One region of the Pyruvatibacter sp. HU-CL02332 genome, then DNA from elsewhere that is predicted to be linked to it. Evidence: predicted binding sites of a transcription regulator. Region 1 holds the regulator's gene; the other holds the start of a gene.
The links. The regulator HrcA, encoded in region 1, represses chaperone genes, less so after heat shock. The targets are predictions, from matches to a motif close to GTTAGCACTCNCNNNNNGNGAGTGCTAAC.

Region 1 (7,412 bases):
CATGGAAGGCGTCGTGCGTGCGCCTTCTGAATTCTCAATAACTTTCGGGTTGGACCCGTCCATGACCGCAATGCACGAATTTGTCGTGCCAAGGTCAATGCCGATGACTTTCGCCATTTACTTCGTCTCCACGTTACTTTTAGGCGGACCAGGAATGCTGCGGCCTTACTCTTCAAGCACCGAACTGCATCCGTGTTGCGGGACCTATACGCGCCTAAACGGCAAACGTCAGGCCCTGCAGGTCCCCTCGTGTTGAACCTACAAAAAAGCGTGTCCAAAAAGACCCGCAACTTCAGAGCGGTATATAAGTAGCGGCAGGGTGCACTGCAACAGGCCTGCGACAGTTTTCCAGCGAAAGAGTGTGATTCAGCCAATGGCCCCAGCGTCAGAGCACCAGGCGGCAAAAGTCCCGATTTCCAGCCAAAAGCTGGAGATTGCGTCCGGGGTCACGCTGCTGTCCGGCGCCTTGGACACAGCCTCACAGACAACCCTGCTGGGCGAAATCCGCAAAATCTCAAGCAAAGCCCCGCTTTATACCCCCACCATGCCGCGCACCGGCAAGCCGTGGACCGTCCGCATGACCAATTGCGGCCCCCTGGGCTGGGTCTCGGACCGCTCAGGTTATCGCTACCAGCCAAATCACCCCGAAACCGGCGATCCATGGCCTGCCATCCCCCAGATGCTGCTGGACCTGTGGGACGAGGTCACCGGCTATCCGGCCCCGCCCGAATGCTGCCTGGTCAATTTCTATGCTGACAAAGCCCGCATGGGCCTGCACCGAGACGAAGACGAGGAGGCACTGGACGCCCCCGTCCTCTCCGTCTCGCTGGGCGACACCGCCACCTTCCGCCTCGGCGGGCTGGAACGCAAAGGCAAGACCCAGAGCTTCAAGCTCCACTCCGGCGACGTCCTCCTCATCGGCGGCGACAACCGCCTCGCCTATCACGGCATTGATCGGGTCTTCCCCAGCACCTCAACGCTGCTCAAGGATGGCGGCCGCATCAACCTCACGCTGCGGCGGGTGACAAAGCCCTGACAGCCCTCTGTTTTGGTGCATGCAGCACGGTGCTGGTCTAAGCTCGTCGCAACAACAGCGGGCGGTGGGTCACCGCAACGCCGCGTGGATTGTCCGGTTAAACCGGACAATGGCGAAATTGGTCTGTTGGTGGTGACCCGCAGCGTGGGCCCTGTCCTGGGGCTCACCAAAGTATCCCCGCCATCCTCCGGCTTGACCGGGGGATCCATGGCGGCAAGAGGGGACAAGAGATGGGTGCAGCGCACGATATCGGTGTGGCTTTCAAACGCTGGCGCTATGTCAGCAAACACGGCAAGGCCGACGCGCCCATGTCCGGCGACGACTTTCGCGCCCAGGCGCAGCCGCTGATTGATGCCGCAGCGGAACATATTGCCGAAGCAGCCTTCATTGATCTGCCGCCTTCGCGGATGCCGTGGACATCAACGGACATTGTGCTGGAAGACGGCGACGAGGTGACGTTGCTGTCGGTCGGGCGGCTGTGGCTGAGCCGGGGCCTGGACATCTGGGTCGGCCCGCAGTTTCAGGTCTGGGGCCGGGTCGGGGAAACAGGCGAGGTCTTCAACGGCACCCGCGAGAGCATGACGGTGACCGCGTCGGACACGGGCGCGACGGGTGGCCGCCTTTATCTTGGCGGACAGTTCCCCGGGCAGTTCTCTGAAAAGACCGGCCGCATGATGCCCGACCTCAATGCCTATGAGGGCGCTGACGGCGAATTCACCGTGCTGGCCATTCGGTGGCGCGGCTTGGCAGCGGATGGACTTGCGGCCATGGCACAAGCGGGTGACGTGAACGGCTTGGTGTCAGGGGAGCAGGATCGCCTTGAAAAACCGAACACGCCGCCGGCCGGCTGGAACCATCTGTGGTTCCTGGGCCAGAATGATATCTATACGGAGCAATCTGGCACCAATGGCAGTTCAGACGACCACGCCTGCATCCACTGCCATACCGACAAGAATGTCGGCATCCTGCAAAAGGAAACCCCGTTCGAGCTGACGCCGGACACGCAGATTTCATGGGACTGGAAAGTAGACGCGATCCCCTCCGCCCTGCCGGAGGATACCGCGGCCAGCCATGACTACATTTCCATCGCCGTCGAGTTCGAAAACGGCCGCGACATTACGTATTACTGGAGTAACGATTTGCCGATAGGCAAAGCCTATTGGTGCCCCTTGCCGACGTGGAAAGATCGCGAGTTCCACGTTGTGGTTCGCTCCGGAGAGGGCGACTTGAAAAAATGGCTCAGCGAAAAACGTAATCTGTATACGGATTATGAGCAGTATATGGGCGCACCGCCCGAACGGATTGTTCGCGTGTGGTTCATTGCCAACAGCCTGTTCCAGCGTATTCCCGGCACAGCGGATTTTCGCAACATCCAGTTGGTGAACAAAAGTGACAGCCTGCGGGTGCTTTAGCCGCGCATGTGAGGACACAAAAAAGGCCAGCTGCGAAGCTGGCCTTTTGCGTGTCGTGAAAGGCCGAGAGCCTTACGCTTTGGTGTCGATCTTTGAGCCCGGTGTTGGCTTTTCCGGGTCCGCTGACTCAGGCGCCGGGTCGGCAGGGGCTTCCGGTGCAGCTTCTGCTGCGGGTTGCGGGGCGACGGCAGGGCCGCCCTTGGAGATGCCGACCATGGCCGGGCGCAGCAGACGATCGCCGATCACATAGCCGGTCGCGACCACTTCCATGACGGTGCCCGCCGGACGGGTGGGGTCGGGGGCTTCAAACATCGCCTGATGCAGATTGGGGTCAAACTTCTCCCCATGCGGATTGATGGCTTTGACGCCGTGGCGCTCCATCACGGACAGAAATTCCCTCTCGGTCATTTCCACGCCTTCGATGAGGTTGCGGACCGGCTCGGGCGCGCCCTGGCGATCTTCCTCAGACAGGGTGTCGATGGCCCGGCGCATATTGTCGCCGACGCTCAGGATATCGCGGGCAAAACTCGTCATGGCGTATTTGCTGGCGTCCTGCTTGTCGCGCTCGGCGCGCTTGCGGGTATTTTCAGCGTCCGCCACGGCGCGCAGCAAGCGGTCGCGCAGGTCATTCACCTGGGACTCAAGCTCGGCAATCTGGGCTTCGGGCGACAGCAGGGCATCAGCCGCTGCTTCCAGCGCTTCCTTGGATGTGGGCTCGCCACCTTCCGCCCATGGCGTGTCGCCTGCAGCATCCTGCGCAGCGGCAGCCTCGTCAGCCGGTGTTTCCGGCGCGCCGTCACTTTCGGGCATGTTCTGGGGGTCTTGCGGGTCTTTGGGGTCACTCATCAGAACGTCACCATCTGGAATACGGGGTGGAATGCCGGGATGCTGGGGCGCTTGTAAGCCAAGCAGCCGCCCGTGTGAACCATCCCGAAAAAACGATTATGGCAGCTATCTAGGGGCACGGAGGCAATCTGTGAAGCCCCCATCTGCCCCTAGCTCACAAGCTGGGTCACCAGCCGGGCGGTATAGTCCACCATGGGGATGACCCGGGCATAATTGAGCCGCGTGGGACCGACCACGCCCAGCACGCCGACAATCTCGTTATCCGCATTTGTGTAAGGCGAGACGATGACCGAAGAGCCCGACAGCGAAAACAGCTTGGTTTCCGAGCCGATGAAGATCCGAACCCCGTCGGCATCTTCCGCCATGGTCAAAAGCTCCAGCAGCTCTTCCTTGGTCTCCAGATCATCAAACAGCTTTCGCACACGCTCGAGATCATCCAGCGCCTGCACGTCTTCCAGCAGATTGCCGCGTCCGCGCACGATCAGCGATCGTTCAGCGGTGCCGGTGACCGAGTCCGTGCCGGACCACACCGCCAGACCTGCTTCAACCACCTGGGCGGTCAGGGCATCAAGCTCGGCCTTGCGGGCGGAGATTTCCTGCCGGACCTGCCGCTGGGCATCGCCAAAGCTGCGGCCTTTGAGGCGCGCATTGAGATAGTTGGAGGCCATGGTGAGTGATGAGGCCGGCATATCCACCGGCGTATCAATGATCCGGTTTTCCACCAGCCCGTCTTCAAAAACGATCACCGCAAGGGTCTGCCCCGGCGCCACCGGCACAAACTCAAGCTGCTTGAGCCGCGCCTCGCGCTTGGGCGCCACCACAAGTCCCGCACACTGGGACAGGCCCGAGAGCGTCTGGGAGACCTGCGCCAGCGCGTCATCCACCGCCTGATTGGAGCCTGTCATCTGGGCTTCAATACCGGCGCGTTCGTCATCGCTGAGATCGCCCACCTGCAGCAGCGCATCCACAAAAAGCCGCAGCCCGGCCTCGGTCGGCATGCGACCAGCGGAGGTATGCGGGGAGGAGAGCAGGCCCAGATCCTCAAGATCCGCCATGACATTGCGAATGGAGGCAGGCGACAGGGACGCGCCATTCACCAGTCCGGTCTTGGACAGGGTGCGCGAGCCCACAGGCCCGCCTGTTTCCAGATAGGTCTCCACAAGCTGGCGGAACACATCCCGCGAGCGTTGATTGAGTTCGAGCAGCGCGTTGGGTCCGTCGGACGTAAAGTCAGACATAAAGCTGTGTCGTCTCCCAAGGGTGCGGGCGGCCAGGCCCGCAAAATGACCTATCTCTCGTCAAATCTAGGAATGCCGCCGCATTCCGTCAATTTCGCGCGCCTCTCATTCCCTGCTTGCCCACAGGCGGTGCGAACGATAGGAAGTGGCCAACTTTGCTGGCCGATCAAGCGCCAGCCTACACGTCTTTTCATATAAGCACTGGAGTTCCCATGCGCCCGTCAGGCCGCCGTCCCGATCAAATGCGTTCCGTATCCTTCGAGCCGGGCTTCTCCAAGCACGCGGAAGGCTCCTGCCTTGTGCGCTTTGGCGACACCCATGTGCTGGTGACCGCCAGCCTTGAAGAGCGTGTGCCGCCTTTCCTGCGCAATTCGGGCCGCGGCTGGGTCACAGCTGAATACGGCATGCTGCCCCGCGCGACGGGCGATCGCATGCGCCGCGAAGCCTCTGCTGGCAAGCAGTCCGGCCGCACTCAGGAAATCCAGCGTCTCATCGGCCGCTCTTTGCGCGCGGTGGTTGACCTTGAAGCCATGGGCGAACGCCAGGTGTCGGTCGATTGCGACGTCATTCAGGCCGATGGCGGCACCCGCACAGCCTCCATCACCGGCGCATGGGTTGCCCTGCACCAGTGCTTCAGCTGGATGAAAGAGCGCGAGATGATCAAGGAAATCCCCTTGAAAGATCACGTGGCCGCCATCTCCTGTGGCATCTATCAGGGCACGGGCGTGTCTGATCTTGATTACGCTGAAGATTCAACAGCCGACACCGACGCCAATTTCGTGATGACCGGCTCCGGCGGCATTGTCGAAATTCAGGGCACAGCCGAAGGCGATCCCTTCACCGAGACACAGTTCAATGAGCTGATGGGTCTGGCCAAGGCCTCGATCCGCGATCTGGTGGAAATGCAGAAGCAGACGGTGGCCTGACCCATGCCGCATCGCCGTTTCGCAGCTGGCAAGCTGGTTGTCGCCAGCCACAATGAAGGCAAGGTCAAGGAGATCCGCGCCCTGCTCGAACCGTTTGGTGTCGAGACGGTGTCCGCGGCAGAACTTGACCTGCCCGAGCCGGAAGAAACGGAAAAGACCTTCAAGGGCAACGCGGAACTCAAGGCGCTTGCCGCTGCACGGGCGGCAGACATGCCCGCCCTGTCAGACGATAGCGGGCTTGCGGTGGATATCCTTGACGGCGAGCCCGGCATCTATTCGGCCCGCTGGGCTGAAACTGGTGAGGGCCGGGACTTCGGCGTTGCCATGACCCGCGTCGAAAAAGAGATGTGCGAGAAGAACGGCGGGCCGGAAGGCAACCGCAAGGCCCGCTTTATCTGCGCACTCACACTGGCCTGGGCCGACGGCCACGTTGAAACCTTCGAAGGCAGTGTCGCAGGCGCGCTTGTCTGGCCGGGTCGCGGCACCCGCGGCTTCGGCTATGATCCGGTGTTCCAGCCCGATGGGCACAAGATCACTTTTGGTGAGATGGATCCGGCGGCCAAACATGCAATCTCCCACCGCGCCCACGCCTTCGAGCAACTCATCGACGCGTGCTTTGCCCGCAAGAGCTGAGCCAGGTTCAGGCCAGAAACGGTCAGGTGAGCAGCCTTTTGGCGTCTACGTCCATTGGCCGTTCTGTCAGGCCAAATGCCCCTATTGTGATTTCAACAGCCACGTAAAACAGGGCGTTGATCAGGCGCGCTATGCCAGGGCCCTGATCCGCGAACTGACGACTATGGCGCAACGCATGCCTGGGCGGACGGTCAGCAGCATCTTCTTTGGCGGCGGCACGCCCTCACTGATGGATGTGACAACTGTCTCGTCATTGCTGGATGCGATCGGCAGCCTGTGGACAGTTTCTGACGACGTTGAAATTACCCTCGAAGCAAACCCCACCAGCGTCGAAGCGGATCGCTTTCGCGGCTACCGCACCGCAGGGGTCAATCGTGTGTCGCTGGGCGTCCAGGCCATGGACGACGCGAGCCTCAAGGCGCTTGGCAGATTGCATACAGCGCAGGAGGCACTGACGGCGGTGGCGCTGGCCCGTGACACTTTTGAGCGCGTGTCGTTTGACCTCATTTACGCCCGCCCTCACCAGACCATCGATGACTGGCGGCGCGAATTGACCGACGCACTTGCCTACACCGCCGGTCACATGTCGCTCTATCAGCTGACCATCGAGGAAGGCACACCCTTTGCGGCGTTGCACGCAGCTGGCCGACTGGAGACACCGTCTGAGGACGTGGGCGCAGCCATGTACGAAGTGACTCAGGAATTGTGCGAGGCGGCCGGGCTTCGCGCCTACGAAGTGTCGAACCATGCAAGGCCGGGAGACGAAAGCCGCCACAACCTCGTCTATTGGCAGGGCGACCCCTATGCGGCCGCAGGTCCCGGTGCCCATGGCCGATTGCTGGACGATGGCAAATGGATCTCAACCCAGACCCATGATGACCCCATGCGGTGGCTGACCGAAGTTGAGAAAACCGGGTCCGGCCTGGCTGTGGATGAACATGTGGATAACCCCGACAGAGCGGTGGAAATCCTCTTGATGGGTCTAAGGCTAACGACCGGCGTGCATCAATCGCAGCTTCCAGCACTTCTGGGTGACCTGATTGACAGCCAGGCTGTCAAAGACCTTGCAGCCGAAGGATTGCTGCTCGCCCATGGGGATAACCTGCGGGTGACCAACAAGGGCCGCCCGGTACTCAACGCCATCCTGCGCGAGATACTGGTCTAGAAAACCGGGCCACCTGTGAGGGACGTTGGGGCCGGGCTTACGACAACAAAGCCGCCCGGGCGCACTTCCATGACCGCAAGGCCACGCTCGTTGAGGCCTTCCTGCGTAAACCGGAACACACCGTCGATTCCGGCAAAGCCGTCTTCGGCTGTCAGC
Region 2 (7,412 bases), on a different contig from region 1:
GGTGGATGCGGAGCGTCTACTGCGGGCGCAGCGCAATGCGGTCTCGCGCAAGTCGGGCGATAGCGTTGGGGATGCGCCGGTCATTGAAAGTCCGGACCCGGAGCGTCCCGCATCGGGCTATGACGCCTCGTCGCTGGAGGCACTGGACGCACAGGCTCAAAGCGTCAAGGCCGTGTTCAATCAGGCAGGCTTTGTGCCTGTTGAGCCGCCGACCATGCAGCCCGCCGACATTTTTCTCAATCGCTCCGGCGAAGACATCCGCCAGCGGACCTATGTGTTTCAGGATCCCGGTGGCGAAGAATGGTGCCTGCGTCCGGATCTGACGATCCCCACCTGCCGTATGTATCTCGAGCGCGATCCCGAAGGGCACAGTGAAGCCAAGCTTTGCTACAACGGCCCGGCCTATCGCTATCAGCCGCCAAGTGCGGGCAAGCCTGTGGAGTTTCTGCAGGCCGGCGTTGAACACATCGGCGGCGCTAGCACGCCGGAGGCAGATGCTGAGATCGTGGCCATTGCCATTGATGCGATCCAGAGCGCGGGCCTTAAATCATTTGGCACGACCCTTGGCGATTTGGGCCTGTTCGGCGCGCTCGTGGACAAGCTGGACCTGCCGCAAAGCTGGCGCGGACGGCTCAAGCGCCACATCTGGCGTCCGGCCTATTTTGACGAGATCCTCACACGGCTCACCGACGCGGAATCCATGCCGGTGACACCCAACACCAATCAGGCGTTGCTGGCGGCACTTGATGTCATGGAACCCGAGCGCGCCCGCGACGTGGTGCAGGACGTATTGGCGCTGGCAGGCATTTCAGCTGTAGGCGGACGAACCGTCACAGAGATTTCAGAGCGCTTTTTGGAACAGGCCGCAGGCGCTGCAAGCGCTGAACTGTCCCGCGAGACCGCAGACGCCATCCGCGCCTTCCTGGCGATTTCGGCTCCCTGCACCACAGCAGTTGATGAGATCGCCCATGTGGCAAAGGCCGCGGGTGTGTCGCTGGATGACGAGCTGGAATCCATCGCCCGGCGGATCGATGTCATCTGCGGCAAGGGCGTCAATCGCAGTGACATCACCTTTGATGCCGATTTCGGCCGCAAGGAAGAATACTACACGGGCTTTGTCTTCGAGCTGCGCGTCGAGGCGCTCGGGGCCTCACGGCAGGTGGCCGGTGGCGGCCGCTATGATGGTCTGCTCAAGAGCCTCGGCAGCCCGCGCAACGTCCCCGCCGTTGGCTGCGCCATTCGCACGGAACGGTTGCTGGCAGCAGTTGGCCTGGAGGCACGCTCATGAGCACGACAGACAAGAGCAACGGGACGGAAGACCGCCTGATCATCGCAGTGCCCTCCAAGGGACGTCTGCAGGAAAAGGCCATGGAGTTTTTTGGTCAGGCCGGGTGCCCGATCAAGAAATCCGGGTCTTCCCGCGAATATGTGGGACGCCTTGGCGGTGTGCCGAACGCGGATGTGGCGTTCCTCTCCGCCAGCGAAATTGCAGGCGCCCTTGGCTCCGGTCAGGTGCATCTGGGCATTACCGGCGAAGACTTGCTGGAAGAAAAACTACCTGATCCTAAAAGCGCCGTTCATATCATCAAGCCGCTTGGCTTTGGCCATGCCGACGTGGTGGTTGCGGTACCGCAGTCATGGATCGACGTGCGCACCATGGCCGACTTCGACGATGTGGCGATTGCCTTTCACGCCCGCCATGGCGAGCGCGTGCGCATCGCCACGAAATATCTGCGCCTGACGCGCAACTTTTTCGCAGCCCATGGCCTTGCGGACTACCGCATCGTGGAAAGCGCGGGCGCTACGGAAGGCGCACCGGCGGGCGGCACCGCTGAGGCGATTGTGGACATCACCTCCACCGGCGCGACGCTGGCGGCCAACAACCTCAAGATTCTTGATGACGGTGTGATCCTCAAGAGCGAGGCAAACCTCATTGCCTCACAGACCGCCACATGGGGCCCCAACGCCCGCGCGGCAGCGGCCAAGATCCTTGAGATGATTGAAGCCGTCGCCCGCGCAAAAAATGTCGTTGAAGTTCGCTTCCTGCACGATGTGTCAGACACAAAACTCCTGCGCGAACTCGAAGAGCAGCACAACGCCCGCGTGCCGTTCCCCTATGACGAAGACGGTGCCCGCGTTGCGTTGATCATGCATGTGCCTGACAGCAATGTGCACGACGTGGTCTCGCATCTCTATGAGGCCGGCAAGGATGCTGTAACTGTCACAGAACCGCGATACATTTTTGAGCGTGGCAACCCGCTCATGGCAGCGCTGGAGGCAAAGCTGGGGTAGGCTTGCTGCACACGGACATACTCGTGATGTGTCAGCAAGGAGTTCCAGCATGCGACCAGCCCTCGATCTGCCGCCACTTCCCCTTGAGGAGTGGGAAGACACCAAGGAAACGCTGCATCTGTTTCTGCAGATCGTCGGCAAGATCAGGCTCAAGACCCATCCAAAGCTGAATCACTGGTGGCACGTGACGCTGTACCCGTCGTCGCGCGGCGTGACCACCCGGCGTATCCCCTTTGGGGGTGTGGATTTCGAGATCGCCTTTGACTTCATCACCCACACCCTGACAGTCACCCGCTGTGACGGGGACGAGCGCAGCTTTGCCTTGGGCGGTCTCAGCGTTGCTGACTTCTACGCCAAAGTGATTGGCGCCCTTGAGGCACTGGGTATTGACGTTTCAATCCATGCGATCCCCTATGACCGTCCGTACAAAACCCCATTTGCTCAGGATACGGATCACAAGACCTATGACGGCGACAAGGTTCATGCCTATTGGCGCGCCCTGTCGCAGATCGCAACCGTCTTTGAGGAGTTTCGCGGCCGCTTTCTTGGCAAGTCGACGCCGGTGCATCTGTTCTGGCATTCCTTCGACTTGGCACTCACCCGCTTCTCCGGCAAAAAGGCTCCGCCCATGGAAGGCGGCACCCAAGCCGACAAAGAAGCCTATAGCCACGAGGTCATCTCCTTTGGCTGGTGGGCCGGTGACGACCAGGTCCGCGAGGCCGCGTTCTACTCCTACACAGCGCCCGAGCCCGCAGGCATTGAGACCCAGCCACTGGAACCCTCTGAGGCCGTATGGAATGACGCCGGCGGCTCCCGCATGGCCTTCGTCACCTATGAGGCCGTGCGTCAAAGCGCTGACCCCCGCGCAATCCTGCTGGCTTTCCTCGAAAGCGCCTATCAGGCAGGGGCCACCAAGGCCGGGTGGCCGGTCGAGGACTTCACGCACCAGGTCTAGTCACTGGTTCGTCAGGGTACCCAGTCCAACCGTTGAAGAGGGCCTCGCTGCTTGCGAAGCCGCACGGCGAGGCGGGCGCAGGCCCCGGTGCCGCGAAGGTCTTTTCGGTCGGCAAGGTGATTCAAGCCGATCACCGCACGGTCGATGCTGTAAATCGCGCAATCCCAACTGCGTTCCTCAGCAAGAGCTGTCAGGATTTCCCGATAGGCGTCCATGGCATGCCCCGCAAAGTCGGGTATTGCCTCTTCGGCATTGGGATTAAGCGCGTGCAGTCGCCTCAGCAGGCGTGGTGCAGTGCGTAGGACCTTGATGCGCTGGAGCACCTCGCGCTCGGTCGAATTCAGATGCAGCCCCGTCTTGAGGCGGGACCGGTTAAACGGCTGGGGTGTTACCTGTTCCATCCCACGATTGTGCCATCGCCTGAAACACCGGGGATATCTTCGCGAAACAAAAAAGGGCGGCTCGTGTGAGCCGCCCTTTTCCGTGTTCACTGAGCTTGGAAGCTCGGGTGACGTGATGGACTACATCATGCCGCCCATGCCACCCATGCCGCCCATGTCCGGCATTGCCGGTGCACCGCCGCCGTTCTTCTCCGGCTTGTCGGCAACCATGGCTTCTGTGGTGATCAGCAGGCTTGCAACGGAAGCTGCGTCCTGCAGAGCGTGGCGCACAACCTTGACGGGGTCGATGACGCCCATTTCAACGAGGTTGCCGTACTCTTCGGTCTGTGCGTTGAAGCCGAAGCCCACGCCCTTGCCTTCAAGTACCTTGCCCACAACGATCGAACCTTCAACGCCGGCATTTTCGGCGATCTGACGGATCGGAGCCTGGATGGCGCGAAGAACGATCTTCACACCAGCCTGCTGGTCGTGGTTTTCAGCCTGATCAAGAACAGCATTGATGGCCTTGGTCGTGGACAGCAGAGCCGTACCGCCACCAGGCACGATGCCTTCTTCAACAGCAGCGCGGGTTGCGTTCAGAGCATCGTCAACACGATCCTTGCGCTCTTTCACTTCTGTTTCTGTCGCACCACCAACACGCAGAACGGCAACACCGCCAGCAAGCTTGGCCAGACGTTCCTGAAGCTTTTCACGATCGTAGTCAGATGAAGTTTCTTCAATCTGGTTACGGATCTGAGCAACACGGCTTTCGATGTCACCCTTCTTGCCTGCGCCATCAACGACGGTTGTGTCGTCTTTGGTGATGCGGACCTTCTTGGACGTGCCGAGCATGTCGAGGGTCACTGTTTCAAGCTTGATGCCGAGGTCTTCAGAGATGACCTGGCCGCCTGTGAGAACAGCGATATCTTCGAGCATGGCTTTGCGACGGTCGCCGAAGCCAGGTGCCTTGACGGCAGCAATCTTCAGGCCGCCACGCAGCTTGTTGACCACGAGGGTCGCCAGCGCTTCGCCTTCAATGTCTTCTGCAATGATCAGCAGCGGACGTGAAGACTGAACAACAGCTTCCAGGATCGGCAGCATGGACTGCAGGTTGGAGAGCTTCTTTTCGTGCAGCAGGATGTACGGATCGTCGAGTTCCGTTGTCATCTTGTCTGCATTGGTGATGAAGTACGGTGACAGGTAGCCACGGTCGAACTGCATGCCTTCAACGACTTCAAGTTCGGTTTCCAGTGACTTGGCTTCTTCAACCGTGATCACACCTTCATTGCCGACCTTCTGCATGGCCTGGGCGATGAGCTCGCCGATTTCGCTTTCGCCATTGGCTGAAATCGTGCCGACCTGTGCAATTTCCTCAGTGCCCTTAACTTTCTTGGAGCGCTTCTTGAGGTCTGCAATGGCGGCTGACGTTGCGAGGTCGATGCCGCGCTTCAGGTCCATTGGGTTCATGCCGGCAGCCACAGACTTGGCACCTTCACGTACGATGGCCTGAGCCAGAACAGTTGCCGTTGTTGTGCCGTCACCAGCTTCGTCGTTGGTGCGTGATGCAACTTCACGGATGAGCTGTGCGCCCATGTTCTCGAACTTGTCTTCCAGTTCGATTTCCTTCGCCACGGACACACCGTCCTTGGTGGTGCGTGGTGAACCGAAGGACTTGTCGATGACGACATTGCGGCCCTTGGGACCAAGCGTCACCTTCACAGCATTTGCCAGTGTATCGACGCCCTGGAGCATCTTTTCACGGGCTTCGGAACCAAATTTGACTTCTTTAGCCATGGTTTCCTTTACCTCTCATTGTGCCGGTCGGCGCTTTTCGCAAAAGCGGCTCGGCCCGGCGGGTTAGCAGTTTGATGGTCTGAAAACGGCAATAAAAAAGCCGCGCTAGTGAGGGGAATGCCCTCGCGCAGCTCTACTTCTTGCCCTTTTTGCCTTCGATCACGCCGAGAATATCGCTCTCTTTCATGATGAGCAGATCTTCACCGTCGATCTTGACTTCGGTGCCGGACCATTTGCCGAAAAGCACCTTGTCGCCGGCTTTCACGTCCAGCGGCTGTACCTTGCCGGACTCATCGCGTGCGCCGTCGCCAACGGAGACGATTTCGCCTTCGCTTGGCTTTTCCTTGGCGGTGTCGGGAATGATGATCCCGCCAGCTGTCTTCTCATCTTCTTCGAGCCGGCGAACGACAACACGGTCGTGCAGGGGGCGAAAACCCATGAGCTCTCTCCTCTTAAATGGATAAGGCCCCAATCACATCAGGGCCAAAAGTCCAACATTTTCAATAACTAAGCGGGCTGCTTGATGCGGCCCGCTGCCTATTGGCACTCGGTTTGGGCGAGTGCTAACAAGCACGGGGGTGAGATAGGGAGTCTGCCAACGGGTGTCAACAGGTTGTGATGGCTTAAAGTGGCAGGAAGACTCGATGTTTTCGCCCGACACCCGCAGATCAGGAGGCCCAATGACCATCGCTTTTCACGGCGCCATTGCGGTCCTGAGGATGTTTGATGAAGCGCAGGCCCGGCGCTTCTATCTGGACTATCTGGGGTTTGAAATCGTGTTCGAGCACAGGTTCGAGCCTGACTTGCCGCTGTATATGCGCATCTCACGGGCTGGGTTGACCCTGGACCTCACCGGGCATCATGGCGATGCGACGCCGGGCTCCACGGCATTTGTGTCCATGGACGACATCGAGGCATTCCATGCCGAACTGCGAAGCCGCGACGACATAGGCAATATCAGGCCGGGCCTGGAGGATGCGCCCTGGGGCGGCAAACTGCTGGAAGTGATGGACCCGTTTGGCAACCGGTTGCGGTTTTCGTCAACCTGACCGCCAGCGACAAGTCCTATTTTGGCCCTAATCAGGGCTAGTCAGCGCTTGTGGCCGGGAACTGGCCTGCGCCTGCGCTCATGCGTGGCACCGGCGTGTGCCGCATCGGTTGGCGTCGCGCATAGTCGCCGACAACGGCACGGGCGGGATCAAACTGATCCAGCAAGGCTGCAATGAACAGGCTGACGCCTAGCAACTCGAACCCTTCTTCGATGCTGATGGACAGCGCGTAGAAGGCGGTCGCCCGGTAGCCCTGATAGTCAAGCCAGCCACCAATCATTTCCATGCCCAACGCGCCGGCCACGAAAATCCCGCCACAGGCGGCGAACTTCCAGAACAGGCTGGCCGGCAATCGTTTGAGGAGCGGCAACAGCGCGAGGCCAAGCCCGGCAACGCAGATGAAGGCAGGCACAATCCACGCATAGAAAAGAACGCCGCCAAATCCAAAGGCTTGGCGCAGCGGCGCGATGACGCCTTCATGGAAACTGGCGGCCTCGTCAATGGACAGGGCCATGAAGACGATCGCCAGAACCAGCCACAGGCGCCACAGAATATCCCGCGCACGCCATGCCTTTGCCGCCAGCGTATAGAGCAGCAGCGATGCGATCAGCATCATGGATGATCCCCACCATGCAGGCACGCTGTTCTCGGCATCCAGATTGAACTGCCGCAGATCCTGCACCACGGTGCCGACACCAACATTGATCACAAAGGCTTCCCGCGCCAGCCCGGCTGCCATCACGGCAAGCGAACCTGCAAAGATCATGTATTTGGCAAACTGTGGGTCGAGGCGCATGGCGCAATTCCGGTGTAATTTTTTGGGTCAATTGACCCTTCAGGAAGAACACCGTCGCAAACACCATGCCGGATGGAGCGTGGAGGCACCAAAAATGCCGGTGCCCGCCTTAACCCGGTCTTTGGCCCTGGTCCTGCACACTTGAG

Region 2: the regulator HrcA is predicted to act here: its motif matches at 5,961-5,989, upstream of groES (co-chaperone GroES).

The regions. Positions count from the first base shown of each region.
Region 1 is NZ_BAABWK010000001.1:1,604,576-1,611,987, forward strand. It holds gene dnaK (molecular chaperone DnaK) at 1-117, opposite strand, end outside; gene ABXH05_RS07620 (alpha-ketoglutarate-dependent dioxygenase AlkB family protein) at 374-1,036, shown strand; gene ABXH05_RS07625 (DUF3047 domain-containing protein) at 1,267-2,448, shown strand; gene grpE (nucleotide exchange factor GrpE) at 2,521-3,294, opposite strand; gene hrcA (heat-inducible transcriptional repressor HrcA) at 3,444-4,532, opposite strand; gene rph (ribonuclease PH) at 4,745-5,458, shown strand; gene rdgB (RdgB/HAM1 family non-canonical purine NTP pyrophosphatase) at 5,462-6,091, shown strand; gene hemW (radical SAM family heme chaperone HemW) at 6,024-7,256, shown strand; gene ABXH05_RS07655 (penicillin-binding protein activator) at 7,253-7,412, opposite strand, start outside.
Region 2 is NZ_BAABWK010000002.1:1,191,353-1,198,764, reverse strand. It holds gene ABXH05_RS16295 (ATP phosphoribosyltransferase regulatory subunit) at 1-1,288, shown strand, start outside; gene hisG (ATP phosphoribosyltransferase) at 1,285-2,292, shown strand; gene ABXH05_RS16285 (DUF5996 family protein) at 2,342-3,247, shown strand; gene ABXH05_RS16280 (hypothetical protein) at 3,259-3,648, opposite strand; gene groL (chaperonin GroEL) at 3,769-5,421, opposite strand; gene groES (co-chaperone GroES) at 5,555-5,860, opposite strand; gene ABXH05_RS16265 (glyoxalase superfamily protein) at 6,102-6,470, shown strand; gene ABXH05_RS16260 (DUF8692 domain-containing protein) at 6,508-7,266, opposite strand.